4 regions of the Micromonospora sp. NPDC047467 genome follow, and region 3 is predicted to be linked to each of the others. Evidence: riboswitches for the same ligand, from Rfam matches in the RefSeq annotation. Region 3 holds a riboswitch; each other region holds the start of a gene.
The links. A riboswitch is a leader RNA that binds a small molecule or an ion and turns the genes downstream of it on or off. The one in region 3 is predicted to bind cyclic di-AMP.
Positions count from the first base shown of each region.

Region 1 (7,750 bases), on a different contig from region 3:
TCAACTTCACCCAGAGCGCCGTGCTGGCGGGCACCCAGTCGATCAGCGGCAACCTCGGGCTGATCCGGGCCCTGCACTTCCCCCGGGCCAGCCTGCCGCTGTCCACCACGGTGACCCAGTTCCAGCAACTGCTGGCCTCGATGGTGGTGCTGATCGGGATCGTGCTGGTCACCGGCGAGCCGATCACCTGGAAGTGGCTGATGCTGGTGCCGGCCCTGCTGCTCCAGGCGGTGTTCAACGCCGGCGTGGTGCTGTTCGTCGCCCGGCTGGGCTCCAAGGCGAGCGACCTCAAGCAGGTCATGCCGTTCCTCATGCGTACCTGGATGTACGGCTCCGGCGTGCTCTACAGCGTCAGCCTCTTCGCGCGGCTGCCCGGCTGGGCGGCGACGCTGGTCCAGTACAACCCGCTGCTGGTCTACATCGAGCTGGCCCGCTACGCGCTGCTCGACGAACCGCCGTTGCTCAACGAGTCGCTGACCCAGCTCTGGCTGGTCGCGGCGGGTTGGGCGGTGGCGGCCGGGATCGGTGGCTTCATCTACTTCTGGCGCGGCGAACAGGAGTACGGCCGTGGTTGAGCACATCGGGGCCTCCAGCGAGGCGACCGCGACACTGACCCCGGCGCGGGAGCGCATCCCGACCGTGGTGGTGGACGACGCGCACATCATCTACCGGGTGCACCAGGGCGCTGGCGGTGGCACCACGCCGGTGGCCGCGCTGCGTCGGCTGGTCAAGCGCACCAACGCGCCGAACGTCCGGGAGGTGCACGCGGTCAAGGGTGTCTCGTTCACCGCGTACCGGGGCGAGGCGATCGGGCTGATCGGCAGTAACGGCTCCGGCAAGTCCACCATCCTGCGGGCCATCGCCGGTCTGCTGCCGGTCAACCGGGGCGCGATCCACACGCAGGGGCAGCCGTCTCTGCTGGGCGTGAACGCGGCGCTGCTCAACGACCTGTCGGGTGAGCGCAACGTCGTCCTGGGCTGCCTGGCCATGGGCATGCATCCCGACGAGGTCGCCAAGCAGGCCGAGGGGATCATCGACTTCTCCGGGATCAACGAGCGGGGTGACTTCGCCAGCCTGCCGATGCGGACGTACTCGTCCGGCATGGCGGCCCGGCTGCGGTTCTCCATCGCCGCCGCCAAGAAGCACGACGTACTGCTCATCGACGAGGCGCTCGCCACCGGCGACAAGGGCTTCCGCAAGCGCAGCGAGCAGCGGGTGCGGGAGCTGCGCGAGGGCGCCGGCACGGTGTTCCTGGTCAGTCACCAGCTCTCCTCGGTGCGCGACACCTGCGAGCGGACGATCTGGCTGGAATCGGGCGTCATTCGGATGGACGGCCCCACCGACGAGGTCATCCGCGAATACGAGGCGTACGCGAACAGCAAGTAAGGTGCCGGCGAACCTCCGGCATCGACACGGTGCCATGGGCCGCGTCGCCCACGTTGGGGCGGCGCGGCCCGCGCGTTAAGGTTCATTCCGTCGCCGCTCGGGCGGAACCTTCCGTTAACGCATTCGGAGAGAGTGAGGATCCGGCAATGACGCAGGACCAGACCACTGGCCCGGACGCCACACCGGAGACTCCCGTGCCGTGGCGGCCCTCACGGACAGTGGCCGTGGTGCTGGCTGGCGGCACCGGGACCCGGCTGGGCCTCGGCATCCCCAAGCAGCTGCTGAAGATCGCCGGCAAGCCGATCATCGAGCACACCCTGGCGGTCTTCGAGGCCGCACCGGAGATCGACGAGATCATCGTGCTGATGGCCACCGGCCACGTCGAGGACGCCCAGCAGATCGTCGAGAAGGCCGGCCTGCGCAAGGTCACCAAGGTGATCGAGGGCGGCGACACCCGCAACGCGACCACCCGGATCGCCCTGGACGCGGTCGGCCCGGCCGACTGCAACATCCTCTTCCACGACGCGGTACGCCCGCTGCTCAGCGGCCGGATCGTCCGCGAGTGCGTCAACGCGCTCTGGACCTACGACGCCGTGGACGTGGCCATCCCGTCCGCGGACACGATCATCCAGGTGGACGAGAACGACTGCATCACCGACATCCCGGTGCGCTCCCGGCTGCGGCGCGGCCAGACCCCGCAGGCGTTCCGCTCCCCCACCATCCGCGAGGCGTACCGGTTCGCCGAAGGTGACCCCGACTTCGCCGCCACCGACGACTGCGGCGTGGTCCTGCGCTACCTGCCGGGCACCCCGATCAAGGTGATCGACGGCTCGGACGAGAACATCAAGGTCACGCACCCGGTCGACGTACACCTGGCGGACAAGCTCTTCCAGCTCGCCGCGGCGCAGGCGCCCCGGCTGACCGACCACCGCAGCTACACCGAGGAGCTGACCGGGCGCACCATCGTGGTGTTCGGCGGCAGCTACGGCATCGGCCACGAGCTGACCGAGCTGGCCCGGCGCTACGGCGCCCAGGTCTTCCCGTTCAGCCGCTCCACCACCGGCACCCACGTGGAGCGCGCCGAGGACGTCGAGGCCGCCCTGAAGACCGCCTTCGAGGCCACCGGCCGGATCGACCACGTGGTGGTCACCGCCGGGATCCTGGAGCGGGGCGCCCTGGCCGAGATGGACGAGGAGACGATGGACCGGCTCCTGCAGGTCAACTTCGTCGGCCCGGTCACCATCGCCCGCCAGGCCCTGCCCTACCTCCAGCAGACCAAGGGTCAGCTGCTGCTCTACACGTCCAGCTCGTACACCCGGGGTCGGGCTCGCTACGCGCTCTACTCGGCCACCAAGGCCGCCCTGGTCAACCTGACCCAGGCGCTCGCCGACGAGTGGGCCGACGTCGGCGTCCGCGTCAACTGCATCAACCCGGAGCGGACGGCCACCCCGATGCGGACGCGGGCCTTCGGCGAGGAGCCGGAGCACACCCTGCTCGCCGCGGAGGCCGTCGCCCAGTCGTCGCTCGACGTGCTCGTGTCCGACCTGACCGGCCAGGTCATCGACGTACGCCGGGCGCCTGGCGACGGGCCGACGCAGGCCACCGTGCCGGCCCAGCCCGGGTCGGGGCGGGTCGAGGTGTCGGCCGGCACGATCGCCGCGAGCTGACGCGGGCACCGGAAGCGGGACGGCGGCGAACGGAGCGGCATGCGTGGTGACCTGATCCGAAAGCTGGCCGCTCGGTGCCTGAGCGTCGGCTTGGCCGTACTGGCGTTCGTCGTGGTGGCGCTGACCGGTGCCACCGGATGGGGGCTGGCGCTGGCCATCGCCGCGCTGGTCGCGGCCGCCGCCGAACAGCGGATCCGGCCCGGCGCCGACCTCGTCGCCGAGACCGCGCTGATCGCCGCCGCCGTGCTGGTCGGCTACTCCCGGCGCCTGGACGACGGGGTCGACCTGGCGCTGGTCGCCACCGCGCTGGTCCTGCTGGGGCTGGTGCTGCTGGTGGGGCCGCTGCGCGCCGCCGGCAACCTGGAGATCCGGGCGGCCAACCTGCCGGTACGGACCTGGACCCCGCTGATCGCCGGTCAACTCGGTGTGGGCCTGCTCGGGTTGCTCGCCGCCGTGGCCCTGGCCGCCGCGCTCACCCTGCCCGCCACCGTCGCACTGGCCGCCAGCCTGCTCGTGGGCGCTGGCGCCGGTGCCGTCGCGCTGGACCTGGCCCGGCGACGGTTCCGGCCGAGCAGCGGCGGCGGCCCGGTCGCCCGCGCGCTGCGTCGGCACCAGCCGGAGTTCCTGCTCCACTTCTCCGCGCCGCCCGGCTCCGAGTACCAGGTCACCATGTGGCTGCCGTACCTGGAGCGGATCGGCCGCCCGTTCATGGTCATGGTGCGAGAGCCGGAGTTCCTCGCGCCGATCGCCGCGGCCACCAGCGCGCCGGTCGTCTACTGCCCCACCCTGCGGGCCATGGACGACGCGCTGGTGCCGAGCCTGCGGGTGGCCTTCTACGTCAACCATGGCGCGAAGAACAGCCACTGCATCCGGTTCACCCAGCTCACCCACGTGCAGCTGCACCACGGCGACAGCGACAAGGCGCCCAGCGCCAACCCGGTGTCGGGAATCTTCGACCGGATCTTCGTGGCCGGTCCGGCGGCGATCGACCGGTACGCCCGCGCAGGGGTGCAGATCCCGGCGGAGAAGTTCGTCGTGGTGGGCCGACCCCAGGTCGAGTCGATCGAGGTACGCCCCGAGCCGGCGACCGGGCTGGCCCACCCCACGGTGCTGTACACGCCGACCTGGACCGGGCACCACGCCGACGCCGACTACTGCTCGCTGCCGGTGGCCGAGGAGCTGCTGCGGCGGCTGCTGGAGCGCGGCGCGACGGTGATCCTGCGGGCCCACCCCTACACCGCGCAGAACCCGACCTCGGCCCGTCAGCTGGGCCGGCTCACCGAACTGCTGGTCGCCGACCGGGGCCGCACCGGGCGGCAGCACGTGGTCGGCGCGGCAGCCCGGGAGCTGAGCCTGACCGAGTGCGTCAACCGCTCCGACGCCCTGATCTCCGACGTGTCAGGGGTGATCTCGGATTACCTCTACTCCGGCAAGCCGTACGCGGTCACCGACATGGGCGACGAGGGCGACCGGTTCACCGAGAACTTCCCGCTGGCCGGGTCGGGCTACGTGCTGCGGCGGGACATGTCGAACGCGGTCGAGGTGCTGACCTCGCTGCTCGACACCGACCCGCTCGCCGAGGCGCGCTGGGCCACCCGCCGACGCTACCTGGGCGACTTCCCCGCCGACGCGTACGCCGAGGCGTTCCTGACCGCCGCCCGCCGGGAGCTGGCGCCGACGCACCAGGCGACCGAACGGCCGGCGCAGCTCACTCCCCTGACCTGACCCACCGCTCAGCGGTACGCGTCCAGCAGCGCCAGCACGGCCGCCGGGTCCTCCACGTGCGCGTTGTGCCCGAGCCCGGGCAGCGTGGCGACCGGCACGCCGTACTCCTTGAGCTGCGCGTCGGTGACCATCGGGTCGTGCTCGCCGCGCGCCAGCACCACCGGCACGTCGGTCGCCGCCAGCAGCGCGGCGAGATCGGGCTCGCCGACGGCGAACGCGCTCGTGTCCATCGCGAGGCGCCACCGACCGTCGACCTGGCGCAGGCCGGCGTCCACCATCGGATCGTCCGGCGGGACCAGGCCGGCCAGGCCGGCGACCCGCAGATAGCGGCGGGCCGCCTCGGCGCGGCTGGCGAACCAGCTGACCGGGCGGGCGGCGAGGTCGACGGCGCGGGTCAGCTCGTCCGGTGACCAGACGGCCTTGATGCCCAACCCGACCACGGCGTCCACCGGCGTCCCGGCCGCGCGGGCGGCCAGCGCCAGGCCGACCACCCCACCCAGCGAGTGCCCGAGCACCACGATGCGGTCGCCGGGCGCCAGAGCCTGGGCGACCCGCTGGGCGAAACCGCTGAAGGAGTACGACGGCAGCGGGGCCGACCAGCCATGGCCGGCGAGGTCGGGTGCCAGCCACCGCCCGGGCCAGTGCTGCTCCAACAGTGGAGCCCAGGGCAGCCAGACGTCACCTGTCGCCCCCATGCCGTGCAGCAGAAGCAGGACCGGCCTACGGTCGGCGTGACCACCCGATTCATCCACCACGGCCGCAGTCTCCCACGGTTCGCAGCCCGCGACGAGAGCCGTCGCCCCGGCATCGACGAAGACGCCGCGGGCGCCGGCCCCTCGTGGGGGTCGGCGCCCGCGGCGTCTTCGGACTCCACCTGGGTCAGGCGGAGTAGCCCCGGGTGGCGATCCAGTTGGCCAGGTCGATCGTGGTCATCCAGTACTCGGCGTTTGCCGCGTCGGCCGAGTCGGCGATCCGGACGGTACGGCCGTCGTCCTTGTAGCCCACCACCGCGACGTAGTGCCCGCCGCCGTAGGAGTGCCAGCCGCCGTTGGTGTCGACGGCGTCCCCGGCCACGTTGGCCACCACGCCGCGACCGTCGGTGATCGCGGTGACGACATCAGCCTGGAGGCGGTCCATCTGGGCCGGGCTGGGCGAGCCGGCGAACATCCGGGTCTGGTACGGAGAGCCCTTGACCTCGGCGTTGAGCACCCGGGTGGTGTCCAGGGCCGAGTTGGTGCCCATCTCGGTGGTGCCCAGCTCGGCGCCCAGCTGATTCTGGGTGCGGTTGATGCCGGCGGCGCTGAGGGCGTTGCGGGTCGCCGCCGGGCCGCAGTTGTAGTACGTGTTCTGCACCTGGTAGTCGTAGTCGAGCACCTTGGTGGCGGGTGGCTTCGGTGCCGCCTTCTTGACGGTCACGTCCGGGTCGCTGCTGGCCTTGGCGGCGGGCGACGCGGCGCTGGCGGACGGGGCGGCAGTGCTCGGGGCGGCGCTGGCCGAGGGGGACGCGACGCGGGCCTCGCTGCGGGAGGCGGCGGTGTCGCTGCGCATCTCGGCGACCGTTGTCGCGGTGTGCTGGCTGGCCGGGGCGTCATCGCCGCCGGCAACCAGGGTGCCGGTGGTGGTCGCGATGGCGAGGGCCGCGACGGAGGCGGCGGCGATCTGGTACGGACGTTCGGTGGCGAGACGACGCAGCTGACGCTGCAGGGTGTGCTTCACGGTTCCTCCACGGTTCGGGGGGAGAGCGGCACACCGGGGCAGCCCGATATTCGGGCAGGCGCCAGCGCGCGGACCGTGGTCCGCGGATGGTGAACCGCTCAGGGGAACGCCCGGCACGGCCGGGCGGGAAAGGCGGTGACCCGGGGGGGGTCAGCTCACCGTCACGAGACGGACAAGCGCGGGTACCGCTACGCCGTGAAGGCGGAGGAATGGCCGAGGGGTGCAGGGGTGCTGCATGAGGATGGAACTCCTTCCGACACCGCCTACCGGGTTAGCTGACGGATTCGGGCGGGAAGATCGCCCTACCGCGGGCCGTGGCTCGCGGATTCACCCCGGACTTACTGGTGGGTCCCCGGTTCGTTGATCACGATTGAGCGGGTCAGCGCGGCGTCGCCACTTGCGATCGATTACCGCACCGGACGGGACGACACTACTGGCCGGCCTGAACCCTGCCAAGCCTGGTTCAGCTGCGTAAACCTCAGGCGGCGCGACAATTTCTGGGCGTATTGCCACTGACGTGACTCGATGGGACGAGCGGTTACGGCGGCACCTCAGGTCGACAAGCGGACAGGTCGTCGACAATGCCGACACATCCGCGCGAACAATCCGGCCGAACGCGTCAGCCGCCCGGTTTCCGGAAGGTGTGACCGGGCTCACCGAATATTCGGGGCGTTCAGCCCACCCGGGCCGGACGCCAGCGCGCCGCAGCAGCCGGAAGGGCCGCCACCCGCACGGTTCGGCGGGGCATCGCCCGGGTCGGCCGCAGCCGAGCCGCCGCCGCGTACGCCTCGTCGGCCAGGGCACGCGCCGAGGACGCGGCCAACTCGGCGTCGCGCCACGCCAACCGTTCCCGCGCGGCGGCGACCTCGTAGTCGGCCCGCCTCGCGTTGCGGATCGCCCGGTGGAGCAGCGCCTCCTGCTCCACCGGGTGCCGGCGCGGATCCCAACCGTGCCGGTGGCCGAACACGTCGCTGAGCTGCCGCATGGCCAGGTCTCCCCGCCAGTGCGCCGCCATCGCCGCCTGGTGCAGGTAGCGCTCCCGGGCCGCGTACTCGGTGGGCGTGCGGGGCGTACGCGGGGTGGGCAGCGCCCCGGCGCCCGCGAACCGACGGGCGGCGGCGTCCGCCTCGTCGTACCTGATCCAGGCCTGCTCCACCTGCTCCTGAGCGGTCAGCCAGTCGGCGCGCCGACGGCGGGCGGTCTGCGCCGCGCCGGCCGCGGCGACGGCCACCTCCTCGGCGTACCGGCGCAGGTCT
Region 1 covers NZ_JBEYTO010000012.1:70,299-78,048, forward strand. The annotation lists gene ABZ780_RS27680 (ABC transporter permease) at 1-575, shown strand, start outside; gene ABZ780_RS27685 (ABC transporter ATP-binding protein) at 568-1,386, shown strand; gene ABZ780_RS27690 (bifunctional cytidylyltransferase/SDR family oxidoreductase) at 1,533-3,053, shown strand; gene ABZ780_RS27695 (CDP-glycerol glycerophosphotransferase family protein) at 3,093-4,778, shown strand; gene ABZ780_RS27700 (alpha/beta hydrolase) at 4,787-5,533, opposite strand; gene ABZ780_RS27705 (C39 family peptidase) at 5,658-6,494, opposite strand; cyclic di-AMP (ydaO/yuaA leader) riboswitch at 6,740-6,881, opposite strand; gene ABZ780_RS27710 (hypothetical protein) at 7,168-7,750, opposite strand, start outside.
Region 1: it holds a riboswitch for cyclic di-AMP, as region 3 does, so the genes downstream of both, ABZ780_RS27705 (C39 family peptidase) here and ABZ780_RS04200 (NlpC/P60 family protein) in region 3, are expected to answer to the same signal.

Region 2 (7,750 bases), on a different contig from region 3:
CGGCCCACCTGGGGCGGCACCAACTCCCGCACCCGGTCGGGCGGGGCGTGCACCCGGAGCCGGGCGAGATACCGGTACGGCGCCTCGGTCACCGACCGTTGCACGAAGGCGACCGGGTCCGGATGCTCGCCCGCCCGGAAGCGCCAGGTCGTCGCCACCGCGGTCCGCATCCGATCCAGGCGGAACGTGCGCCAGTCGTCGCGGTCGACGTCCCGGGCCATCAGGTACCAGCGGCGGCCGGTCGTGACCATCCGGATCGGCTCGACCGTGCGTTCCCGCTCCCCACCGGCCCGTCCGGCGTAGGTGAACCGCACCCGCACGGCGTCGCGACAGGCTCGCGCGAGCGTCACCAGCAGTTCCGCGTCGATCTCGGGCACCGGGCCGATGAGCGTCTCCGTGGAGTTGTGCACCGCCCGCACCTCGGCCCGCAGCCGCGACGGCATCACCTGGTCGAGCTTCGCCAGTGCCCGTAGGGCTGCCTCACCCGCCCCGGCCACCGTGCCGCCCGAGGCGAGCCGCAGGGAGACCGCCGTCGCGATCGCCTCCTCGTCGTCGAGGAGCAGCGGCGGCAGCCGGGTGCCCGCGCCGAGCTGATAGCCGCCGCCGACACCGGGGGCCGCGTGCACGGGATAGCCGAGCGCCCGCAGTCGCTGCACGTCGCGGCGTACGCAGCGGCCGGTGACCCCCAGCTCGGTGGCGAGCTCGGCGGCCGTCCAGGACAGCCGCCGCTGCAGCAGCCCCAGCAACCGCAGCACCCGCTCGGTCGTCCCCTCGACGGTCACCCGCCGATGGTTGCACACATTGCGGAACGATCCTGTCCGCGATCCGGGGGAGGCTGGGATCATGACCGACCAGACCAGGAAACAGGGAGCTGCCATGGCCCGCGACATGCAGATCACGTTCGACTGCGCCGACCCGGCCGGCTTGGCGACATTCTGGACCGAGGCGCTCGGCTACCAGGTGCAGGGCCCGCCCGGAGACTTCGCGTCATGGGAGCAGGCGCTGGAGGCGATGGGAGTGCCCCCGGAGAACCGTAACGACGCCTCGGCGGTGGTCGATCCCGACGGCTCGGGGCCGCGTCTGTTCTTCCAACGGGTTCCGGAGCACAAGCAGGTGAAGAACCGCGTCCACATCGACGTGCGGGCTGCTCCCGGGCTTGAGGGTGACGAGCGGATGGGGGCCCTGGAGGCGGAGGCCGAGCGACTCGTCTCGCACGGCGCCACACGGCTCAGTCGCCACGAACCCGCTCCCCCGCTGGGCGCCGGCCACATCATCATGGCCGACCCCGAGGGCAACGAATTCTGCCTCGACTGACCGGGCGTTCGCCCAGCTCACTGCCATGACGGCCGGACGCCATGCGAACATATGTACGTGTCACCCGGGGCCAGCATCCTGCACGCCGACCTGGACGCCTTCTACGCGTCCGTCGAGCAGCGTGACGACCCACGCCTGCGCGGGCGGCCGGTGATCGTCGGCGGCGGCGTGGTGCTCGCGGCCAGCTACGAGGCGAAGGCACGGGGCGTCCGCAGCGCGATGGGCGGCCAGCAGGCGCGTCGTCTGTGCCCGGACGCGATAGTGGTGCCGCCCCGGATGTCGGCGTACACGCGGGCCAGCCGGGCGGTGTTCGAGATCTTCCGGCAGACCACACCGCTGGTCGAGGGGCTCTCCATCGACGAGGCGTTCCTCGATGTGGGCGGCCTGCGCCGGCTGGCCGGGGCGCCGGCCGACATCGCCGAGCGGCTGCGCCGGGAGGTCCGCGACCAGGTCCACCTGCCGATCACGGTGGGTGTGGCCCGGACGAAGTTCCTGGCGAAGGTGGCCAGCGGGGTGGCGAAGCCGGACGGGCTGCTGGTCGTCGCGCCGGACGCCGAGTTGGCGTTCCTGCACCCGCTGCCGGTGGAACGGCTCTGGGGCGTCGGCCCGGTCACCGCCGCCAAGTTGCGCGAGCGGCGGATCCGTACCGTCGGGGAGGTGGCCCGCCTCGGCGAGGCGGCGCTGGTGTCCCTGCTCGGCGCGGGCGCCGGCCGGCACCTGCACGCCCTGGCCCACAATCGCGACCCGCGGGCGGTGCAGGTCGGCCGACGGCGCGGCTCGATGGGCGCGCAGCACGCGTTGAGTCGTACCCCGCACGCGCCCGCGGAGTTGGACGCCATCCTGGCGGGCCTGGTGGACCGGGTCACCCGGCGGATGCGGGCGGCCGGTCGATCCGGGCGCACGGTGATGCTGCGGCTGCGCTTCGGTGACTACACCCGGGCCACCCGCTCGCACACCCTGGGCAAGGCGACCGCGGACACGACACCCCTGCTGGCCGCCGCGCGGGCGCTGCTGCGGACGGCGCTGCCGGAGGTCGGCCGGCGGGGCGTCACGCTGATCGGCGTGTCGGTGGGCAACCTCGACGACAACCCTGTTCAACCGGAGCTGCCGTTCGACGCCACCCCCGGAGCCGACCTGGACGCCGCGGTCGACGCGGTCCGTGACCGGTTCGGGTCGACGGCGCTCACCCGCGCGGTGCTGCTCGGCCGGGACCCGGGCGTCGAGATGCCGCGGCTGCCAGATTGACCGGTCCGCGTGCTTTTCCACCTGCTCAAGCTGCGATCGGAGACACATCACAGCAGGTCGGCGGTTTAGCCAGCGGCTGACAGGTGACCCTTGGGGGGTACAGCCTGACAAGGGGGGACCCACACGATGTCCGACGACACCAGCAACCGACCGAGCCGTCGCACCGAACGCCCGCACGACGTGACCGACCCTCTGCTCTGGCAGTTGGCGGTGGATGTGCTCAGCGCCCACGAGCCGGACGACGAGGGTCTCTGCCGCAACCTCCAGTGCGCCGGGCAGTCCTGGCCGTGCGCGGCCCGCAACGGCGCCGAGCAGTCGCTGCGCCTGTCCCGTAGCAACCACGACTCGGCCGAGGCTCCCATCGACGGCGGCGCGGACCGTCCCGGGGAGACCGCCGTGCCCGCCCCCCGCTGGGGCTGGAACGCCGGCCCGGCGGCGTCGCAGCGAGGGCCGAAGGCGTCCGTCTCGGCGGCGTGACGGCGGCCCGCACGGGCATCCGGGCTGACAGCACGACACACACGAACGCTCGGCCGGTGACCCGGCCGAGCGTTCGTGTGTGTCAACCGTCAGAGGCTGAGCCGCTGACCCGGGAAGATCAGACCCGGGTCGGCACCGACCAGCTGCCGATTGCGCTCGTACAGGGCCTGCCAGCCGCCGGCCTGCCGGTGGCTCTGCGCGATCTCGGACAGCGTGTCGCCCGGCTTCACCACGTACGTGTCGCCACTGGCCGCCGGGGTGGTGCGCTCGTGGTTGCGGGTCGCCGGCTGCTCGCCGCGCGACGACCGCTCCTTTGGCTTGGTGGTCTTGTCGGACTTCGACGACTTCGAGGTGGACTTCGTCGACTTCGTGGCGGAGCCGCTCGACGAGCCGCCCTTCTTGCCGCAGGTCGGCCACGCGCCGATGCCCTGCCCCTTGAGCACCTTCTCGGCGATGGCGATCTGCTCGCCGCGGCTGGCCAGGTCGGCGCGGGCGGCGTACTTCTTGCCGCCGTAACCGGCCCAGGTGCTCTGCGCGAACTGCAGACCGCCGTAGTAGCCGTTACCGGTGTTGATCTTCCAGTTGCCACCGGACTCGCACTTGGCGATCGCGTCCCAGTTGACCGCGGCCTGCGCCGGGGCCGCCGGCCCGAAGAGCGCGACGGCGCCGGTGACCGCGCCGACGGCCAGGGTGCCGACGGCGAGGCGGCGGGTGGTGACCCGTCGATGACGGGGGGTGTAGACAGACGTCATGGTGAGCTTCCTCCACGCCGGCGAGGTGAGCTGTCGGGTTCGGGCCGAGGAGCCCGGCCGCGCGGTGGCGGCTTCACCCCGAGGTGACGATGCACCGAGGAACGTTGGGTCCCCCGCTCCTGCCCGGGTGACTGGGTTCCGACGACCGGGGGCAGGATTTGGCGTTGCCGGCCGTGGTGTCCGCTGTGGCGAACCCGACCGACGTTAGGCACGGTCGATGACGATCGCCCAACCGCTGTGAAGTTCTTCACCGGGCCACGCTGAGCGGCCCGCTCAGCGGTTGCGAACCCCGCTGACCTGTGAAGTGACCACGATGGACCGTTTCCGATCAGGTCGACTGAAGCGGCCGGCGGCGCCCGACTGTTCGGGCGGCCGCCGGCCGGGGAAAACGGTCTACAGGGTACGGGCCAGCCGATCGGCGAGCGTCCGGGTGAAGCGGGCCGGGTCGGCCAGGTCGCCGCCCTCGGCGAGCACCGCCAGGCCGTACAGCAGCTCGGCGGTTTCGGTGAGGGTTTCGGCGGAATCGCCCTGCTCGTGGGCCTTACGGAGCGCGGCGACCAGAGGATGACCGGGATTGATCTCCAGGATGCGCTTCGTCGATGGGATCTCGTGCCCCATCGCCCGGTACATCTTCTCCAGGGTCGGCGTGAGGTCGTGCGCGTCACCCACCACACAGGCCGGTGAGGTGGTGAGCCGCGACGACAGGCGGACCTCCCGGACGCTGTCGGCCAGGGTGGTGCCCAGCCAGTCCACCAGCGCCGCGAACTCCTGCCGCTGCTGCTCGCGCTCGGCCTCGGCCTGCTGCTTCTCCTCGTCGGTGTCCAGGTCGACCTCACCCTTGGCGATCGACCGCAACGGCCGGCCGTCGTACGCGCCGACCCGCTCGACCCACACCTCGTCGACCTGATCGGTGAGCAGCAGCACCTCGTGGCCCTTGGCCCGGAACGCCTCCAGGTGCGGGGAGTTCTCGATGGTGGCCCGGGAGTCGCCGGTGGCGTACCAGATGTCGCTCTGGCCGTCCTTCATCCGGGACACGTAACCGGCCAGGTCGGTGGGCTCCGCCGGGTCGTGGGTGGAGGCCACCGACAGGATGTCCAGCAGGGTGTCGCGGTTGTCGGTGTCGTCGATCAGGCCTTCCTTGACCACCGCGCCGAACTCGGTCCAGAAGGTCCGGTAGCGCTCGGCGTGGTTGGCCTTGAGGTCCTTGACCGCGGCGAGGACCTTCTTCACCAGGCGGCGGCGGACGATCTGGATCTGCCGGTCCTGCTGGAGGATCTCCCGGGAGATGTTCAGCGACAGGTCGTGCGCGTCGACCACACCCTTGACGAAGCGCAGGTAGGTCGGGACGAGCGCCTCGCAGTCGTCCATGATGAACACGCGCTTGACGTAGAGCTGGACGCCTCGGCGGCCCTGCGGGGAGAACAGGTCCAGTGGGGCGTGGCTGGGCAGGAACAGCAGCGCCTCGTACTCGAAGGTGCCCTCGCCCTTCATGTGCACGACCTCGAGCGGGTCGGCCCAGTCGTGGCTGACGTGCTTGTAGAACTCGTTGTACTCGGCGGCGTCGACCTCGTCGCGGGGCCGCGCCCAGAGCGCCTTCATCGAGTTGAGGGTCTGCACCTCGCTGGTGGCGTCCGCGCCGTCGGCGCCGGGGCGCTCGACGGTCATCCGGATCGGCCAGGCGATGAAGTCGGAGTATCGCTTGACGATCTCCCGGATGGTCCACTCGGCGGTGTAGTCGTGCAGGTTGTCCTCGGTGTCGGCCGGCTTGAGGTGCAGCGTCACCGTGGTGCCCTGCGGCGCCTCGTCGACCGTCTCGATCGAGTACGTCCCCTCGCCGGTGGACTCCCAGCGGGTGCCGCCGGTCTCGCCGGCCTTGCGGGTCAGCAGGGTGACCCGGTCGGCGACCATGAACGCGGCGTAGAAGCCGACGCCGAACTGCCCGATCAGGTCCTGCGAGGCGCGAGCGTCGGCGGACTCCCGCAGTTGGCGCAGCAACTCGGCGGTGCCGGACTTGGCGATCGTGCCGATCAGCTGGACGACCTCGTCGCGGGTCATCCCGATGCCGTTGTCCCGGACGGTCAGGGTGCGGGCGTCCCGGTCGACCTCGATGGTCACGTGCAGGTCGTCGGTGTCGGCGACGAGGTCCTTGTCGACCATCGTGGCCAGTCGCAGTTTGTCCAGTGCGTCGGACGCGTTCGAGATGAGTTCCCGCAGGAAGACGTCCTTGTTCGAATAGATCGAGTGGACCACCAACTGCAGGAGCTGACGCGCCTCGGCCTGGAACTCCAACGTCTCGGCCTGGTTGCTCACACCGTCTCCCTTCTCGGCTCGTGCGGAGGTTCGCGCACAGGATACGAGTCGTCACCGGTTGGGTCGTGCCCGCGTCCGGGTCATATTCCCGATCCAGGAGGGCGACTCTCGTGACCTACCTGACTTTGCCCAACAGAAGTCAGGTCGGCTAGCGTGACGCCCATGAAAATCGCTGGAAGCACCGCCCTCGTCACCGGCGCCAACCGCGGCTTCGGCCGGCACCTGGCCGCCGAACTCGTCGCCCGCGGCGCGACCGTCTACGCCGGCGCCCGCAACCCGGACACCGTCGACCTGCCCGGCGTGACGCCGGTGCGCCTCGACATCACCGACCCCGCCTCGGTCACCGCCGCCGCCCAGCTCGCCGGCGACGTGAACCTCCTGATCAACAACGCCGGCATCGACTCCGGAACCAACCTGCTCGACGGCGACCTGGACCTCGTCCGACTCGAACTGGAGACCCACTACCTGGGCACCCTGTCGATGATCCGGACGTTCGAGCCGGTCATCGTCGGCAACGGCGGCGGGACGATCCTCAACGTGCTCTCGGTGCTGTCCTGGGTGAATTTCCCAAGGCACGCGGCCTACGGCGCCGCGAAGTCGGCCGAGTGGGCGATGACCAACGCGCTGCGCGCCCAGCTCGCCGAGCGGGGCGTCCGGGTCGCCGGCCTGCACGTCGGTTACATGGACACCGACATGGCCGCCGCCGTCACCCAGCCGAAGTCCGACCCGGCGGTCATCGCCCGGATCGGGGTGGACGGCATCGAGTCCGACGCGTACGAGATCGTCGCCGACGACATCAGTCGGCAGGTCCAGGCCGGGCTCGCCGGCGGGGTGGGCGCGCTCTACCCGCAACTGCCCTGACCCGTGACGGCGACGGGCCGCCGCCGGGAACACCGGCGACGGCCCGTTTGACGGGGTACGCGGTCAGCTCGCCTGCAGCGTCACGTCGTCGATCACGAAGCTGGTCTGCAGGGACGAGTCCTCGGTGCCGGTGAACGTCAGCGTCACCGTCTGCCCAGCGTACGCGGCCACGTTGAGCGTGCGCTGGACGTAACTGCTGGAGGCGTTGAGGTTCGAGTACGTCGCCAGCGTGGTCGAGCCCATCCGCACGGTCAGCTTGTCGTACGCCGTGGAGCTGGTGGTCTCGGCGGTGTCGATGCGCGTCCAGAACGACAGCGTGTAGCTGGCGCACCCGGCCGGCACGGTCACCGACTGGGACAGGGTCTCGGTGCGGGTGCTGCCGTACCCGTTGAGCCACGCCTTGTACGACCCGGTCCGGGCCGGCTTGCTACTGGAGTTGGTGATCACCCCGGAGGACGCGGTCCACGGCGTGGTGCCACTCTCGAAGCCGCCGTTGCCGATCACCTGACCACCGGCGCAGCCGCCGGTGCCGGTCACCGTCAGGGTGAGGCTGGCGGTGCGGGTGACCGAGCCGGTGCCGGTGACCGTGATGGTGAAGGTGCCGGTCGCCGCGCTGGCCGACGCGGTCAGGGTCATCGTCGACGAGCCGCCGGAGGTCACCGAGGACGGGCTGAAGGAGACGCTCACCCCGCTGGGCGCCCCGGAGGCGGACAGGCTCACCGACTGCGCCGACCCGGAGGTCGTGGCGGTGGTCACCGTGGCGGTGGTGCTGGCGCCCCGGGCCACGGTAC
Region 2 covers NZ_JBEYTO010000007.1:402,872-410,621, forward strand. The annotation lists gene ABZ780_RS21905 (YafY family protein) at 1-782, opposite strand, end outside; gene ABZ780_RS21910 (VOC family protein) at 877-1,314, shown strand; gene dinB (DNA polymerase IV) at 1,372-2,559, shown strand; gene ABZ780_RS21920 (hypothetical protein) at 2,686-3,036, shown strand; gene ABZ780_RS21925 (transglycosylase family protein) at 3,126-3,788, opposite strand; cyclic di-AMP (ydaO/yuaA leader) riboswitch at 3,790-3,962, opposite strand; gene htpG (molecular chaperone HtpG) at 4,182-6,098, opposite strand; gene ABZ780_RS21935 (SDR family oxidoreductase) at 6,261-6,959, shown strand; gene ABZ780_RS21940 (M28 family peptidase) at 7,023-7,750, opposite strand, start outside.
Region 2: it holds a riboswitch for cyclic di-AMP, as region 3 does, so the genes downstream of both, ABZ780_RS21925 (transglycosylase family protein) here and ABZ780_RS04200 (NlpC/P60 family protein) in region 3, are expected to answer to the same signal.

Region 3 (6,840 bases):
TCGACCGGGCGGTCTACGCCGGGTCGCCCACCGCCTGCTCGTCCTGGTCGCCGCCGCGGCCGTCGGCGCCGGCATGCTCGCCGTTCCGGCGCAGGCTGAGCCCACGGTCGACGAGATCGAGGCGCAGATCGACAAGAAGTGGGAGCAGTTGGAGCCCACCATCGAGCAGTACAACAAGGTGCGGGCGGACCTGAAGGTCAACCGCAAGAAGTCGGCCGACCTGCAGAAGAAGATCGAGCCGCTGGCCCTGCAGAGTGAGTTGGCGCTCAACCGGGTCGGTGACCTCGCGTCCCGCTACTACATGTCGGGCCCCTCGCAGGAGATCGGCGCGCTGCTGGTCAGCGCCAAGCCGGACACCCTCACCGAGCAACTCACCCTCCTCGACCGACTCGCCGCGCGTGAGCGCAAGGAGGTCGAGGGCGTGCTGGCCGTCCGGGCCAAGTACGACGCCGAGAAAGAGAAGCTCGACGCGCTGATCGGCACCCAGACGAAGCAGCAGAACGACCTGGCGGCCAAGAAGAAGCAGATCGACGTCGAGATCAAGAAGCTCGAGGCGTCGCTGCCCAAGACCACGGTCAAGACCACGGGCTGCCCCACCATCAACGGTGTGGTCAACGTGGCGGCCCAGAAGGCGATCAAGACGGCCTGTCAGCAGGTCGGCAAGCCGTACGTCTGGGGTGCCACCGGCCCGAACTCGTTCGACTGCTCGGGCCTGACCCAGTACGCCTACAAGTCGGCCGGGATCAGCCTCACCCACCACACCGGCAACCAGTGGAACGAGGGCAAGGCCATCTCGCGGGCCGACGCCCGCCCCGGTGACCTGGTGTTCTTCTTCAGCGACCTGCACCATGTCGGCCTCTATCTGGGTAACGACCAGATGGTGCACGCCCCGCGCGCCGGTAAACCGGTGCAGGTGGCAAGCATCAACCACATGCCGGTCGCCGGGTTCCGCCGACCCGGCTGATCCCCACCAGGCACGACGACGGCCCCCGGTCACCGACCGGGGGCCGTCGCGGTTTTCAGCGGTACGCCGGTCAGCGCGGCGCGCCCACCGGGGACGGCAGCACCTGCACGTCGGCCAGGTTGACGTACATGATGCGGTGGCCGAACTGGATCTGCACGTACCTGTTCTCGCCGCGGATCACCGTCCAGTCGCCGGGCGAGGAGCCGTCGACCGTGCTGGCCCGGTAGTACTCACCGGGCAGCACCGCGCCGACGGCGTACCGCTGCCCGGCGGCGAGGGTGTACTGCAACGGCGAGATCGCCTGGTAGGGCACACCGGCCGGGTAGGCGGCCTGCTCCGGGTACGCCCGCCCGTACACCGGAATGGTGGCGCGGCCGGGCTTCGGGGTGACCACCACGCCGACGGTCCAGGTGGCGGTCGGTGCGGTCTTCGGGTTGTGGAACCAGGCCCGCTGCCCGAGGTACCAGATGGCCGTCCAGTCACCCTGCCGCCCGGCCAGCGCGTACGTCTGGCCGGCGGAGGCGCGGGCGCCGTGGTCCGACACCTCCATCGTGTTCGGGGTGCCGTCGGGGCGCAGCGCGATGTCGTTGACCAGTGGCGCGTCCGCGGCCGGTGCGGTGCGCAGCACCACCGACGACGATCCGCGCGGCGGGCACGGAACGCCGGGGGTGACGCATCCAATGAACGCCGGCTGGTTGGTGGCGTAGTCCGGGTCGATCCGGACCAGGCCGGTCGCCGGGGTGCCGGTGTCCAGGCGCGGCGCGTGCAGCAGGTCGAAGTAGTGCGTCCAGTCCCAGTACGGTCCCGGGTCCCAGTGCATCCCGCGCACGGTCGACGCGGTGGTGCCGGGCACGTTGTCGTGGCCGATGATGTGCTGGCGGTCCAGCGGGATGCCCAACCGCAGCGCGAGGTGTCGGACGAGCTTCGCGGACGTCCGGTACATCGCCTCCGTGTACCAGGTGCCCTGCGCGGCGAAGCCCTCGTGTTCGAGCCCGATCGACTTGGCGTTGACGTACCAGTTGCCGGCGTGCCAGGCAACGTCCTTGGTCTTGACGTGCTGGGCGATGTGCCCGTCCACCGAGCGCAGCGAGTAGTGCCAGCTCACGTACGTCGGGTCCTGGACGAGGTTCAGGGTGGTCGCCCAACTCGCCTCGGTGTCGTGGATGACGATGTATTCGATCTTCTGCCGGGCGGGCCGGTCGGAGAGGTCGTGGTTGCCGTAGTCCCCGTCGCCGAACGCCTCGTACGGCGCGGGAATCCATTCACACGAGATGGTGCGCGGGCACTCCAGACCATCCGGGCGGGCGAGCTTGCGCAGACCCAGCCGGTCCAGCCAGGAACGCTCCGGCCGTACCGTGCGGGCTGGCAGCGTGACCCGCTGACCGTCGTCGGTCACCCGGGACTCGCCCGCGCCGATGGTGGTGAAGACCTCGTCGGCGAAGGCCGCCGCGGCGTCGGCGCTGTCCGCGCCGGCGTAACGGGCCACCGCGCCGTACCAGGCGGACGGGTCGCTGCCGGCGCCGACCGGCGCGCCCAACTCCCGTTGGTACGCCGCCAGCAGCGCTGCCCCGCCGCGGATGTTCACGTTGGCGTCGGTGCGTAGCGACTCGGGGGCCGCCCCGGTCAGCGCGGCGGCGGCGTCCACGGTCTGCAGGGCCGCGCTGGGCGGCGCGGAGTCTGCGGTGTGGCGGGGTGCCAGCGTGGTACGCGAGTCGTCGCCGCGCGGGTCCTCGGTGCCGGCGTCGTGGTGGCCGCGTCCGGGCAGGGCGGTCACGTGCCGGGCGTCGGTCAGGTGCATCGGGCCGTAGCCGCCGCTGGTGCTCGGTGTGCCGGCGTTGCTGTCCCAGCGGGACTCCAGATAGGAGACGCCGAGCAGCACGGCGGTCGGTACGCCGTACTCGCTGGCTGCGGCGGCGTACTGCTGCTGGCGGTCGGCGGTGGCTGCGGCGGCGGCCGGACCGGCGGGCAACGGTAGTGCGGTCGCGGCGACCACGGCGGTGACCAGCAGTGCGTGCCGGCCGGACGACAGGGTTGGATGGCGCATCGAACCCCCTAGATTGCGTGGGTAAGGGTGAGGCCACCCTCCCGCCGGCCGGGAGTCTGCGTCAATACCTTTCCATGTATGCACACGTCCGGAAGGAAACTTTCGCCCACGGTCCGTGACCCCTCCGGATCGGTACGGAGTGTCACGGCCCCACGGGTTGCGGATTGGTAACGGCCGTCTCTACTCTGGTCATTTGTCGGCCCGGTGGCAGGTCTGCCCGTCCCGGGCAGTAACGGACCGACACCGCCGAGTCGCTTGCGAGCGAGCCGGGGACCCAGGTTCCCCGGGGTGAATCCGCAGTCACTGCGGTAGGGCGCCGACTTCCCGCCCGAACCCGTCAGCTAACCCGGTAGGCGGTCAGGAAGAAGGAGTACGGAACCCCGGTGGCACTTCATGCCCCGCGGCCGTCGTCCGGGCGGTCGGCGTCAGCCGACCCGACACCGACCGCGCCGCGTCCACGCTGGCCCCGCTTCACCACCGCCCTCGCCGCCCTGGTCGGCGTCGCCGTCGTCCTGACCGGCAGCGCCACGGCGGCCCACGCGGACCCGTCCGTCGCCGAGATCGAACGCCAGATCGACGCCGACTGGAACAAGCTCGAACCGATCATCGAACGGCACAACGCCACCCGCACCGACCTGGCCGCCAAACGCAAGCAGGCCGACGCCCTGGCCGCCCGGATCGCTCCGCTGGAGCGCCAGGTCGACGCCGCGATGGACAAGGTCAGCGCCCTGGCCGTCCGCGCGTACATGGGCGAGAACGTCTCCACCGTCAACGCCGTGCTCGGCAGCCGGTCACCCAGCGAGATGGTCGGCCAACTGGAGATGCTCGACCGGTTCGCCCACAACCAGCAGCAGGACGTACAGCAGGTGTCCGACCTGCGTGACGAGCTGGCCCGGCAGAAGGCGCCGCTGGACGAGATGGTGGCCCAGCTGACCCTGACCGAGGCGCAGCTGGCGGCGAAGAAGAAGCAGATCAACGCCGAGATCGACAAGCTCCAGAAGCTGCGCCTCAAGGTGTACGGCAACGGCGGCGGCGGTCCGCTGCGTCCGGCGCCCTGCCCGGCCAGCTACCCCGGCGGCGGCGCGGGCACGGCGGTCAAGTTCGCCTGCGCCCAGATCGGCAAACCCTACGTGTGGGGCGCCGAGGGCCCGAACTCGTACGACTGCTCCGGGCTGATGCTGGCCGCGTGGGCCAAGGCCGGGGTGTCCCTGCCGCACAACGCCGCGCAGCAGAGCCGGGTGACCAAGGACGTCAGCCGCGCCGACCTGCGCCCCGGTGACCTCGTCTTCTACTACAGCGACATCCACCACGTCGGCATGTACGTCGGCAACGGCTGGGTGGTGCACGCGTCCCAGGCCGGTCAACCCGTCAAGATGAAGAAGGTCGACGACGGCCCGATCCACAGCTACGGCCGCCCAGGCTGAGCCTCTGCTGGTCGAGGGCCCGTCGCGATCCGTCGCGGCGGGCCCTCGTCGTTGACCCGACCCTCAGCGGGTCGGCCAGGCCCGCCAGTTCTGCCAGGAGCGGCTCGGCGTCGGCCCCCGCTGACCCTGGTAACGCGAGCCGTAGACCACCGAGCCGTACGGGTGGTCGGCCGGCGAGGAGAGCCGGAAGATGCAGAGCTGCCCGATCTTCATGCCCGGCCAGAGGGTGATCGGCAGGTTCGCCACGTTGGACAGCTCCAGCGTCACGTGACCGGAGAAGCCCGGGTCGATGAAGCCGGCGGTGGAGTGGGTGAGCAGGCCGAGCCGGCCCAGGCTGGACTTGCCCTCCAGGCGGCCGGCGAGCTGGTCGCCGAGCGAGATCACCTCCAGCGTCGAGGCGAGCACGAACTCGCCCGGGTGCAGCACAAACGGCTCGCCGTCGGGCACCTCGACCACCGAGGTCAGGTCGTCCTGTTGCATGGCCGGGTCGATGTGCGTGTAGAGGTGGTTGTTGAAGACCCGGAACAGCCGGTCGAGTCGTACGTCGATGCTGGACGGTTGGACCAGGGTGGGCTCGAAAGGGTCCAGGCCCAGCGCGCCGGCCTTGATCTCGGTGACCAGGTCGCGGTCGGAGAGCAGCATCGGACCACCATAGCGAGGCACGCGGTGACCAGCGTGTCGAGGTCGCTCTTCGTACATTTGTTCGATAGAATGCCGGCATGGCTTCCTGGTCCGATTTCGCCGCCGACGAGCCCCGACTCGCCGACGGGATCCGCGTTCTCCTGCAGCAGTACGGGCCGGGCTTCGGCTACCTGGCCACGGTCCGCGCCGACGGCGGTCCCCGGGTCCATCCGGTCTCCCCGGTCATCACCGACGAGGGTCTGTTCTGCTTCATCATCGACTCGCCGAAGCGCCGTGACCTGGAGCGGGACGGCCGCTATGCGCTGCACTCGTTCCCACCGGAGGAGAGCGACGACGAGGCTTACGTGGCGGGGCACGCCTGGCCGGTGACCGATCCGGCGCGGGTGGCCCGGCTGGCGCAGACCGCCCGAGCGGAGCCGCAGGTCGACTGGCGGCTCTTCGAGTTCACCGTCGACGTGGCGATGCTGACCCGCCGCGAGCACCAGATCACGGGCATTCCTGGTCTCCCGCCGAGCCGTCCGGCCGTTCGGGTCTGGCTCGACCCGCACGCCCCGACGGCTGCGGCGCCGCTCGGCGTACCCCAGACCCGCCCGACCCGTCTCAGCCGTGACGTCCAGTGCACGGCCGCCTGACCACCGCCCGAAGACGCCGGTGCCGGCTTCGTCGTGACGGAGCCGGCACCGGTGGTACGCGGAGAAGTTAGGCCGCGCGGTACGCGTTCCAGGCGGTCAGCATGCGGCTGGCCTGTCCCGGGGTGAACTGATACATGCACGAGTCGTAGGTGTAGTCCATGAAGTTGGTGATCGGGTCCAGCCCGGCCGCCGAGCAGGTGTTGCGCCCGGTCGGGCACTGGTAGGCCGGCGACGCCTCGGCCGGGGTGTCGCTGACGCTGTCACCCGAGCCACCGCAGCCACCCTGGAAGGTGTGGTAGAGGTTCAGCCAGTGACCCACCTCGTGGGTGCCGGTGTCGCCCTGGTTGTAGTTGGTGGCGGTGCCGCCCGGCAGCGACTCGTTCAGCGCGACCACGCCGTCCATGCTGCTCAGGTTCCGCTGCGGGAAGGTCGCCCAGCCCAGCAGGTTGTTGCTCAGTTCGCCGAGGTAGATGTTGAGCGTGTTCTTGCCGCCCACCCGCAGCGAGGACTTCATCGACCGCTCCGCCGACGAGCCCTGCACGATCGGGTACCACGATGGGTTCGTCACCCGGTTGATCTTGTCGAGGCGGAAGGCGAACGCGGTGACCGCGCCGCCGGTCGCGCCGGCGTACGCCTGGTTGAGCACGTTGATCTGGGCGGTGACCAGCGAGTCCGGGATGTTGCCGCCGGCCCGGGTGCTGTTCTCCTGGATCACGTGCACCACCACCGGGATGGTGACGGTGGCCAGTGCCGTCGCGCCGGCACCCGTGCGGAAGTTGGCGCGCTCCCGCAACGCCGCCGCGAGGTCGGCTTCCCGGTCGCGGACCTGGTCGGCGGTCAGTTCGTTCGGGTCGTGCTTGGCCGCACCGCCGGGCCTCATCCGGGCGTTGGCGTGGCTGTCGGCCGGCTCCACGCAGGCGCCACCAGGCGCTGCCGAGAGGGCTGAAGCAGCCGGCACGACACCTACGGCGGCGGTGCTGAGCAGCAGCGCGAGGGTTGTCGACGCGACACCGGCGGCACGCCGGGTCAGCAGGTTGGGACGGAGTCCCATGGGCCCACCTCTTTCTGGCGGCGCGGCAGGGGGTGTGTCACGCCATGGCGGAGAACGTGTGGCAGACGTTACAACCCATCGAT
Region 3 covers NZ_JBEYTO010000002.1:3,389-10,228, forward strand. The annotation lists gene ABZ780_RS04190 (NlpC/P60 family protein) at 1-964, shown strand, start outside; gene ABZ780_RS04195 (N-acetylmuramoyl-L-alanine amidase) at 1,035-3,008, opposite strand; cyclic di-AMP (ydaO/yuaA leader) riboswitch at 3,243-3,378, shown strand; gene ABZ780_RS04200 (NlpC/P60 family protein) at 3,392-4,432, shown strand; gene dcd (dCTP deaminase) at 4,496-5,074, opposite strand; gene ABZ780_RS04210 (pyridoxamine 5'-phosphate oxidase family protein) at 5,152-5,706, shown strand; gene ABZ780_RS04215 (zinc metalloprotease) at 5,774-6,757, opposite strand.

Region 4 (7,750 bases), on a different contig from region 3:
AGGTGGTGACCAGCCTGGAGGCCAAGGGCATGGAGTACGACGGCGTGGTGCTTGTCGCACCGAGCGAGATCCGGGCGGATCCGGGGGCGGGCGTACGCACGCTCTACGTCGCGCTGTCCCGTGCCACCCAGCGGCTCACCACCATCGACCCGATCGGCTGAATCCGAATCGGCGCGGCCCGGAGTCGGCACTGCCGGACAGTTGCATACATAGCGATGTGAGCATACATTTGACCCGGTCCCGGACGGCAACGGAGGGTGGGTGTCGTGGGTGCAGGTCATGACCACCACCACGCCTCGGTCGCCAATGCCGCGCACCAGCACCGGGGCCGACTCTGGGCGGCATTCGGGCTGCTCGCCACCCTGATGGTGGTCGAGGCGGTGGCCGCCCTGCACACCGGCTCGCTGGCCCTGCTCTCCGACGCCGGGCACATGTTCACCGACGTGCTCGGCATCGGGATGGCGCTCGCCGCGATCACCGCCACCCAACGGGCCACCGGCGACCCGCAGCGCACCTTCGGGCTCTACCGCCTCGAGGTGCTCGCCGCCCTGGCCAACGCCGTCCTGCTCTCCGGCGTGGCGATCTACGTGGTGATCGAGGCGATCCGCCGGTTCGGCGACCCGCACGAGGTGGTGGCCGGCCCGATGCTCGCGGTGGCCGTACTCGGCCTGCTCGCGAACGTGGTCGCGTTCGCCCTGCTCCGCACCGGGGCCCGGGAGAGCATCAACCTCCAGGGCGCCTACCTGGAGGTGCTCGGCGACCTGCTCGGCTCGGTCGGCGTGATCGGGGCGGCACTGCTCATCACGGTCACCGACTGGTGGTGGGCCGACCCACTGGTGGCGGTCGCCATCGGCGTGTTCATCCTGCCGCGCACCTGGCGGCTCGGCCGCGCCGCGGTCCGCATCCTGGTGCAGGCCGCCCCGGAACACCTCCAGGTCACCGCCGTGCACGACCGGCTGGCCGCCGTGCCCGGCGTCGTCGAGGTGCACGACCTGCACGTCTGGACGCTCACCTCGGGCATGGAGGTGGCCTCCGCACACCTGACCATGGCCCCCGGCGCGGAGGTCGGCGCCGTGCTCACCGCCGCGCGTGCCGCCCTCCAGGAAGACTTCCGGATCGAGCACGCCACGCTCCAGATCGAGCCCGGGGCCGCACCCGGTGCCTGCGGTGCCGTCACCTGGTGACAATTTGCCGAGATTTCATCGCATTAGTCGACATTCACGGTGACGACGTAGGCACCGTCCGTCACATTGGCTGCACCTGCCCCAGCGGCACCGGTAGGCTCGGTCTCGGCCACCACCAGGCGGCGCCCTCCCGGCGCCGGTGGGGGCCGCCGCCTAATCGCCCGAGAGGGCGAACCGGGGAACCACGTTCCTGGGGTGCATCCGCGTCAGCGGTAGGGATCTTCCGTCCCGAACCCGTCAGCTAACCCGGTCGGCGGCTAACGGAAGGACACGCATAGTGGCACCAGCACGACCCCCCGCCGCCCGACTGGCGGCGCTGATCGTCATGATGTTCACCCTCGGCGTCGCGATCCCGGCCGGCGCAGCCTCGGCCGCTCCCCCGGCCGCCCAGCGGGCCGCCGCAGCACCCAGCGACGACGAAGAGGGTGGCACCCCGGCCCTGCGGGCCCAGCTCGAAGCGGCCAGCAAGGGCTACCTCGACGCGAAGCGCGCCCTGGACACCTCCGTACAACGGCAGCAGCAACTCGCCACCAAACTGAAGACCACCGAAGCCGAGATGAACGAGCGCAACGGCAAGGTCGGTCAGATCGCCGGCGTCGCGTACCGCACCGGCCGGCTCAGCACCGTCTCGGCGCTGCTCAGCACCAACACCCCCGAAGGCTTCATGGACCGGGCCGCCGCGCTGGACGTGGTCGCCGCCAACGAGGACCGGGCACTGCGCGACCTCCTCGCCACCAAGGACGAGGCCAACCGCACCCGCGTCGCCCTCGACGGCGAGATCCGCGAGCAGCGCAAGCAGGTCGAGGTGATGGCCAAGCGCAAGGAACAGGCCGAGCGAGCCCTGACCGTGGCCACCACCAAGCCGCAGACCACCACCGCCGACACCAACTCCAACCGGGGCACCTCCAGCGCCAACGCCAAGGCCGCGCCGCGCAACTCCGACGGCTCCTGGCCGTCCGAGTCGTGCAGCGTCAACGACCCGACCCCGGCCAACGGCTGCATTACCCCCCGCACCCTGCACGCCCTCAACCAGGCCAAGGCCGCCGGCTTCACCCGGTACGTCTCCTGCCACCGCTCCGGCGGCTCCGGCGAGCACCCCAAGGGCCGGGCCTGCGACTTCGCCGCGCAGAAGAACGGCTTCGGCGGAGACGCCACCGGCGGCGACAAGACGTACGGCAACAACCTGGCCGCGTACTTCATCCGCAACGCCGACCGACTCGCCGTGCTGTACGTGATCTGGTACAGGCAGATCTGGCTACCCAGCAGCGGGTGGAAGTCCTACAGCGGAGCGGGCGGCGACCCGTCCAGCGATCACACCAACCACGTGCACCTGTCCGTGTACTGACCCGACCCGGCCGGCGCCTCTCCGATGTGGGGCGCCGGCCGTCGGCCCTCAGGCCGCTGAGCGGGCTGGCCTGGCACCGGCCGCACCCCGATTGCCCGGCAACGCCAGCCATGATCGCGCTGCAACCAGGATGTAGTGGCCTCGCAAGCAGCCGGAGGCCACTACATCCTGGATCGAGCACGATCATGGCGAGGTCGCCGCGCACAGGACGCGGCTCGCGGCGCGGCGCGGCGGCGCGCGAGGGCGCGAGGGCGCGGCGGCACGGCGCGCGTGGGCGGGGCGGCGTGGGCGCGGGTGTGGTCAGGCGGGGGTTGGGGGGTTGTCGGTGCGGTCGAGGGCCGCGCCGAGTCGGGTCGCCAGGGCCAGGTGGGCGGCTCTGGCCTGGCGAAACGCGTACCGGAAAAGGGGCGCTGGCGCCCGCAGGGTGATCTCGACGTCGATCCGGACCAGGCCGTCCGGCTCGGTGCGTAGCCGGGTGTGGTTGCGCACCGTGGTGGCCGGCCACTGGCGGGCCACCGTGACGATCTCGTCGTCCTCGCAGACCAGCACGTCCGCCTGGTAGGTGGTTTTGAAGCGCAGCGGGCCGGCGGCCAGCCGGTCGTTGATCGTGTAGCTGGCCCGGGCGCCGGGCCGGGGCGGGACCCGGCGAACCCGGATGATCAGCGGATGCAGCTCGCCCTGGCGGGTCAGGTCGCTCAGCAACGCCGCCGCGTCGGCGAGTGAGCAGCGGGCCTGGACGGTGTAGCTGAACGTATCGCTGCTGAACACACCGTCTCCTGCCGTCGATGGTCGCACGATCGTCCCGTACCCCGGTCAGGCTGGCAACGCCCGGACGGACGCCGGCCGTTGCCCCGGCATTCGCGGCGCGTTATCACTACCGTCGGCTGTGGGGATATCACCGGTCGTGACGGAGGGCGGAGACATGAACGGCGATGCTCGGTGAGCGGGCACGTGATGGTCTTCGCGCCCACTCCGCAGCTGACGGTGACGGTGGACCAGCCGAACGACCATCCCGAACTGCACCTGCACCCCGGCGGGCAGGGTGTCTGGCAGGCCCGCATGGTGCTGTCGCTCGGGGTCGACGTGGTGCTCTGCGCCGCACTCGGCGGCGAGATCGGCCAGGTGCTGGAGCCACTGCTGGTCAGCGAGGGCGTGGACCTCAAGGTGGTGGTCCGTGACTCCGGTAGCGGCGGGTACGTGCACGACCGTCGGGACGGCTCCCGGCAGGAAGTCGCCGACGTGCCGGGGCAGCCGCTGAGCCGGCACGAGCTCGACGAGTTGTACAACCTGGCGCTCGGCGAGGGCCTCCGCGCCGAGGTGAGCGTCCTCAGTGGGCCCAACGCGCCGTGGCTGGTCCCGGCCGACGTGTACCGGCGCTTCGCCGCCGATCTCGGCGCCAACGGCAGCCGGGTGGTGGTCGACCTCTCCGGTGATCATCTTGGCGCGGCACTGGAGGGCGGAGTGTTCTTCCTCAAGGTGAGCCATGAGGAGCTGATCCGCGACGGCCGCGCCAGCAGCGACGACAGCGCGGAGCTGACCCGGGCGATGTACGAACTGCACGCCGCCGGCGCCGAGACGGTGGTGGTGAGCCGGGCCGACCAGCCGGCGTTGGCGCTGATCGACGGGGAGCTCTTCGAGGTGGAGATGCCCCGGTTGGAGGCCGCCGACCCGCGCGGCGCGGGCGACTCGATGACCGCCGGGGTTGCCGCCGTTGTCGCTCGCGGCGGGGACATCCGGACCGCCATCCGCACCGGTGCCGCAGCCGGGGCGCTGAACGTGACCCGGCACGGCCTGGGCACCGGCCGGTTGGACTCGATAACCGGGCTGGTGGAACGCGTCCGGCTGGTCCCGGCGGACAGCCGGCCGCAGGAGCGGACCACCCCCGACGAGCTGGCCGACCGGGCGGTCGAGAGATGACCCTGCGGGTGCTGGTCACCAACGACGACGGGATCGCCGCGCCGGGCATCCAGGCGCTGGCCTGGGCCGCGGCGCAGCGGGGCCTGGACGTGGTGGTCGCGGCGCCGCTGGAGGAGGCGAGCGGCACCAGCGCCGCGATGAGCGCGGTGGAACGGGACGGCCGGGTGGTGGTGCACGACCATCCGCTCCCGGACCTGCCGGGTGTGCCGGCGTACGGGGTCGGTGGCTCGCCCGGGTTCATCACGCTTATCGCGCTGCACGGCGCGTTCGGCCCACCGCCGTCGGTGGTGTTGTCCGGCATCAACCGGGGCGCGAACGCCGGCCGCGCCGTGCTGCACTCCGGCACGGTTGGTGCCGCGTTCACCGCCGCCACGAACGGCTGTCGGGCGATGGCGGTGTCGCTGGACGTGCTGTCGGCGGGTGAGGCGACGGCCGCCAGCGGTGGCGCGGCGGTGGACGCCGCAGCCCGGGTACGCGACGCCGAGCGGCACTGGAGCACCGCCGCCCGGGTCGCCCTGGACCTGCTGCCCCGGCTGACCGCCGGGCCGCTGGAGAGCGTGCTCAACGTCAACGCCCCCGACCTGCCGCACGGCCGGCTGCGCGGGGTGCGCCGTGGTTCGCTGGCCAGCTTCGGTCAGGTGCAGATGACGGTGGCCGAGTCGGGGCACGGCTTCGTGCGTACCTCGTTGGAGGAGCCGGGGCAGGCCGCGCAGCCCGGCACGGACGTGGCGTTGCTGGCCGGCGGGTACGCCTCGGTGACCGCCATCCGGGCGGTCACCGAGGCGGCCGACGTGGACCTGACCGGCCTGGATGAGCAGCCCTGACGGGCAGGATGGTCGACGCTCAGGCGCCGGGAAGCACCTCGGGTGTGGCGGCGCCGGCGAAGTAGGGCTCCGGAGCGCCGAAGAGGCCGAGCAGGCCGGTTACCCAGAGCTGCCGGTGCACGAACCGGCTCGGTTCGGTGACCACCAGCTTGACGCCGCTGACCTCGGCTGTCTGGAAGCCGGCGACCATGGCGCTGATGCCGACGGAGTCGATGAAGGTGACCAGCCTCATGTTGAGCTCGATGCGGAGCGGACGGCCCTTGGCCAGCACCTCCGCGATCGCTTCTCGCACCTCGTACGCTGTGTCGACGTCGATCTCGCCTCGTGGGGCGATCTCCACGACTCCACCGGACAGAACTGATTGCACGATCGACAGGCTCACGCGAGCACCTCCACCCGCCCGTCCCCCGGGCGCCTCATCAGTACGCGGGCCGCGACCGAGAGTATTCCTCCGACGGCCTCGGTCGCCACCCCTCGGGATGAGCAATTCACGGATCCGGGCTCACAAAGTCGCCCATATCCCCACTTTTCGGTATCTGATCACTCAATACTTTTCGTCATCTGCTCAGTCGACAATCGGTCGGAACCAACGTGCCGCGGACAAGGGTAGCGGCCCCAGCCCGACGCGCCCGACAACCGACCTGACCCGCGCCTCAGCCCCGAGTGGTACCGGCGTGTCGCGCCTGCCCACCGGCAGCAGATCCAGGCCCATGGTTGTCGACGCCGCCTAGCATCGACCCGGGACACCCACCGTGACGGAGAGGACCTTCGATGATCAAGAGACTGGCTGGGCTGGCCGGCGTCGGCGTACTGCTCGCCCTCGTGCTGGCCTGCGGGTTCGGTGGTGGCGGGGACGACGATGACGACGATGACGACGACTTCGCCCGGGGCGCTGCCGTGGTGACGGTGCGCTGAACCGGCCGGTGAGCCGTGCCGGCCGGGTTTGCGCGCGGTCGGCGCGGGGCACTGCGGGGTGAGCGAGCCGTGACGGCTGGACAGACGCCGAAGTCCGAAGTGGTTGGCGGCTTCGGCACCCGAGGAGGTAACCACGATGTTCGGAACCAACCTGCTGGACCGCCGCAGCAAGCCGGAGCGGATCGCGGACCAGGCGTGGGAGCACCTGGTCTCCGCCGTCAGCTCCGCGGGCGACAGCGTCCGGGACACCGCCCGCTCGGCCCGCCGCAGCAGCGGCGACCTCGCCGACGGCGCGGGTGACCTGGTGGGTTCGGCGGCCGAGGAGGCGCGGCGGCGAGCTTCGCGTGCCTTCGACGCGCTCGCCGGCCGCCAGCCGGCGCTGCCCTGGACGCTGCTGATCGGCGCCGCGCTGGTCGGCGCGGCGGTCGGCTGGGCCGTCGGCTCCGCCGCCCGTGCCGCCGGCAGTCGGGATGACCGCGCGGTGGACGACGTCGAGTTCGTCGACGTCGACCGCCCCAACTCCCCCGTCGGCCTGGACGACTGACCACCCACCCACCCGCCACGGGCCCCGCTCGACCTCCGGGTCGGCGGGGCCCGCTCGCGTATACGGGGCAATTTTCAGGGCCGGTCCGCCGGGGTGCCGGACCCCTCAGGCAGCCCCGGCGGGCCGGTGTAACGGAGGGTGGTCCGGGCGCACCCCCGGACCACCCAGGTCAGCGACTCGTGCAGGTGACGGTGGCCGGGGGTGAGTTGCTGCCGGTCCACGAGCCGAGGAACCCGACGGTGGTGCTGGCTCCGGCGCCGAGCGCGCCGTTCCAGCCGCTGTCCCGGACCGAGACGACGGCCCCGCTCTGGGTGTACGTGCCGCCCCAGAGTTGGCTGATCCGCTGCCCGTTCGGGAAGGTCCAGCCCAGCGTCCAACCGGCGATGGGCGCGCTGCCGGAATTGCTGACCACCAGTTCGGCCTGGAAACCCCCCGACCAGGAGCCGGTGACCCGGTACGTCGCCGCGCACCCGGCACCCGGAGGCGGCGTGGTCGGAGGCGTCGTCGTCGGAGGGGGCGTGGTCGGCGGCGGCGTGGTGGGAGGCGGCGTGGTGGGAGGCGAGGTAGTCGGGGGCGGCGTGGTCGGCGGCGGCGTGGTGGGACCGCCGGTGCGCTCGCCGACCAGGATGCCCCTGCCGTTGGTGCCGAGGTAGACCCGGCCGTAGACACGGGGATCGCCGGTCAGCGCCTCGGTCGGGTTGCCGTACTGGTGGCGGTCGTCGTTGACGCGTACCCAGGTCGTCCCGCCGTCGTCGGAGCGGTGCACGCCGGGCTGGCCGTCCACCGTGCCGTAGAGGAAGACCGCGGGGTTGGTGCGCCCGGGCGCCGCCTTGCCGAAGCCGACGTTGCCCGAGGCGCTGACGCCGCTCAGCTTGGCGAAGCTGGCGCCCGAGTCGGTCGAGCGCCACAGCCCGCCGGGCCCGGCCAGCCACAGCTCGCCCGACCGACCGGGCAGAGCCTTGAACCGGACGTCGGAGGTGGGCAGCCCGGTCGCCGCCGTGGCGGTGAAGCTCGCCCCGCC
Region 4 covers NZ_JBEYTO010000004.1:229,127-236,876, reverse strand. The annotation lists gene ABZ780_RS13615 (AAA family ATPase) at 1-161, shown strand, start outside; gene ABZ780_RS13610 (cation diffusion facilitator family transporter) at 267-1,184, shown strand; cyclic di-AMP (ydaO/yuaA leader) riboswitch at 1,325-1,456, shown strand; gene ABZ780_RS13605 (hypothetical protein) at 1,510-2,529, shown strand; gene ABZ780_RS13600 (SRPBCC family protein) at 2,830-3,297, opposite strand; gene ABZ780_RS13595 (PfkB family carbohydrate kinase) at 3,469-4,446, shown strand; gene ABZ780_RS13590 (5'/3'-nucleotidase SurE) at 4,443-5,270, shown strand; gene ABZ780_RS13585 (STAS domain-containing protein) at 5,290-5,652, opposite strand; gene ABZ780_RS13580 (hypothetical protein) at 6,042-6,185, shown strand; gene ABZ780_RS13575 (hypothetical protein) at 6,322-6,729, shown strand; gene ABZ780_RS13570 (cellulose binding domain-containing protein) at 6,899-7,750, opposite strand, start outside.
Region 4: it holds a riboswitch for cyclic di-AMP, as region 3 does, so the genes downstream of both, ABZ780_RS13605 (hypothetical protein) here and ABZ780_RS04200 (NlpC/P60 family protein) in region 3, are expected to answer to the same signal.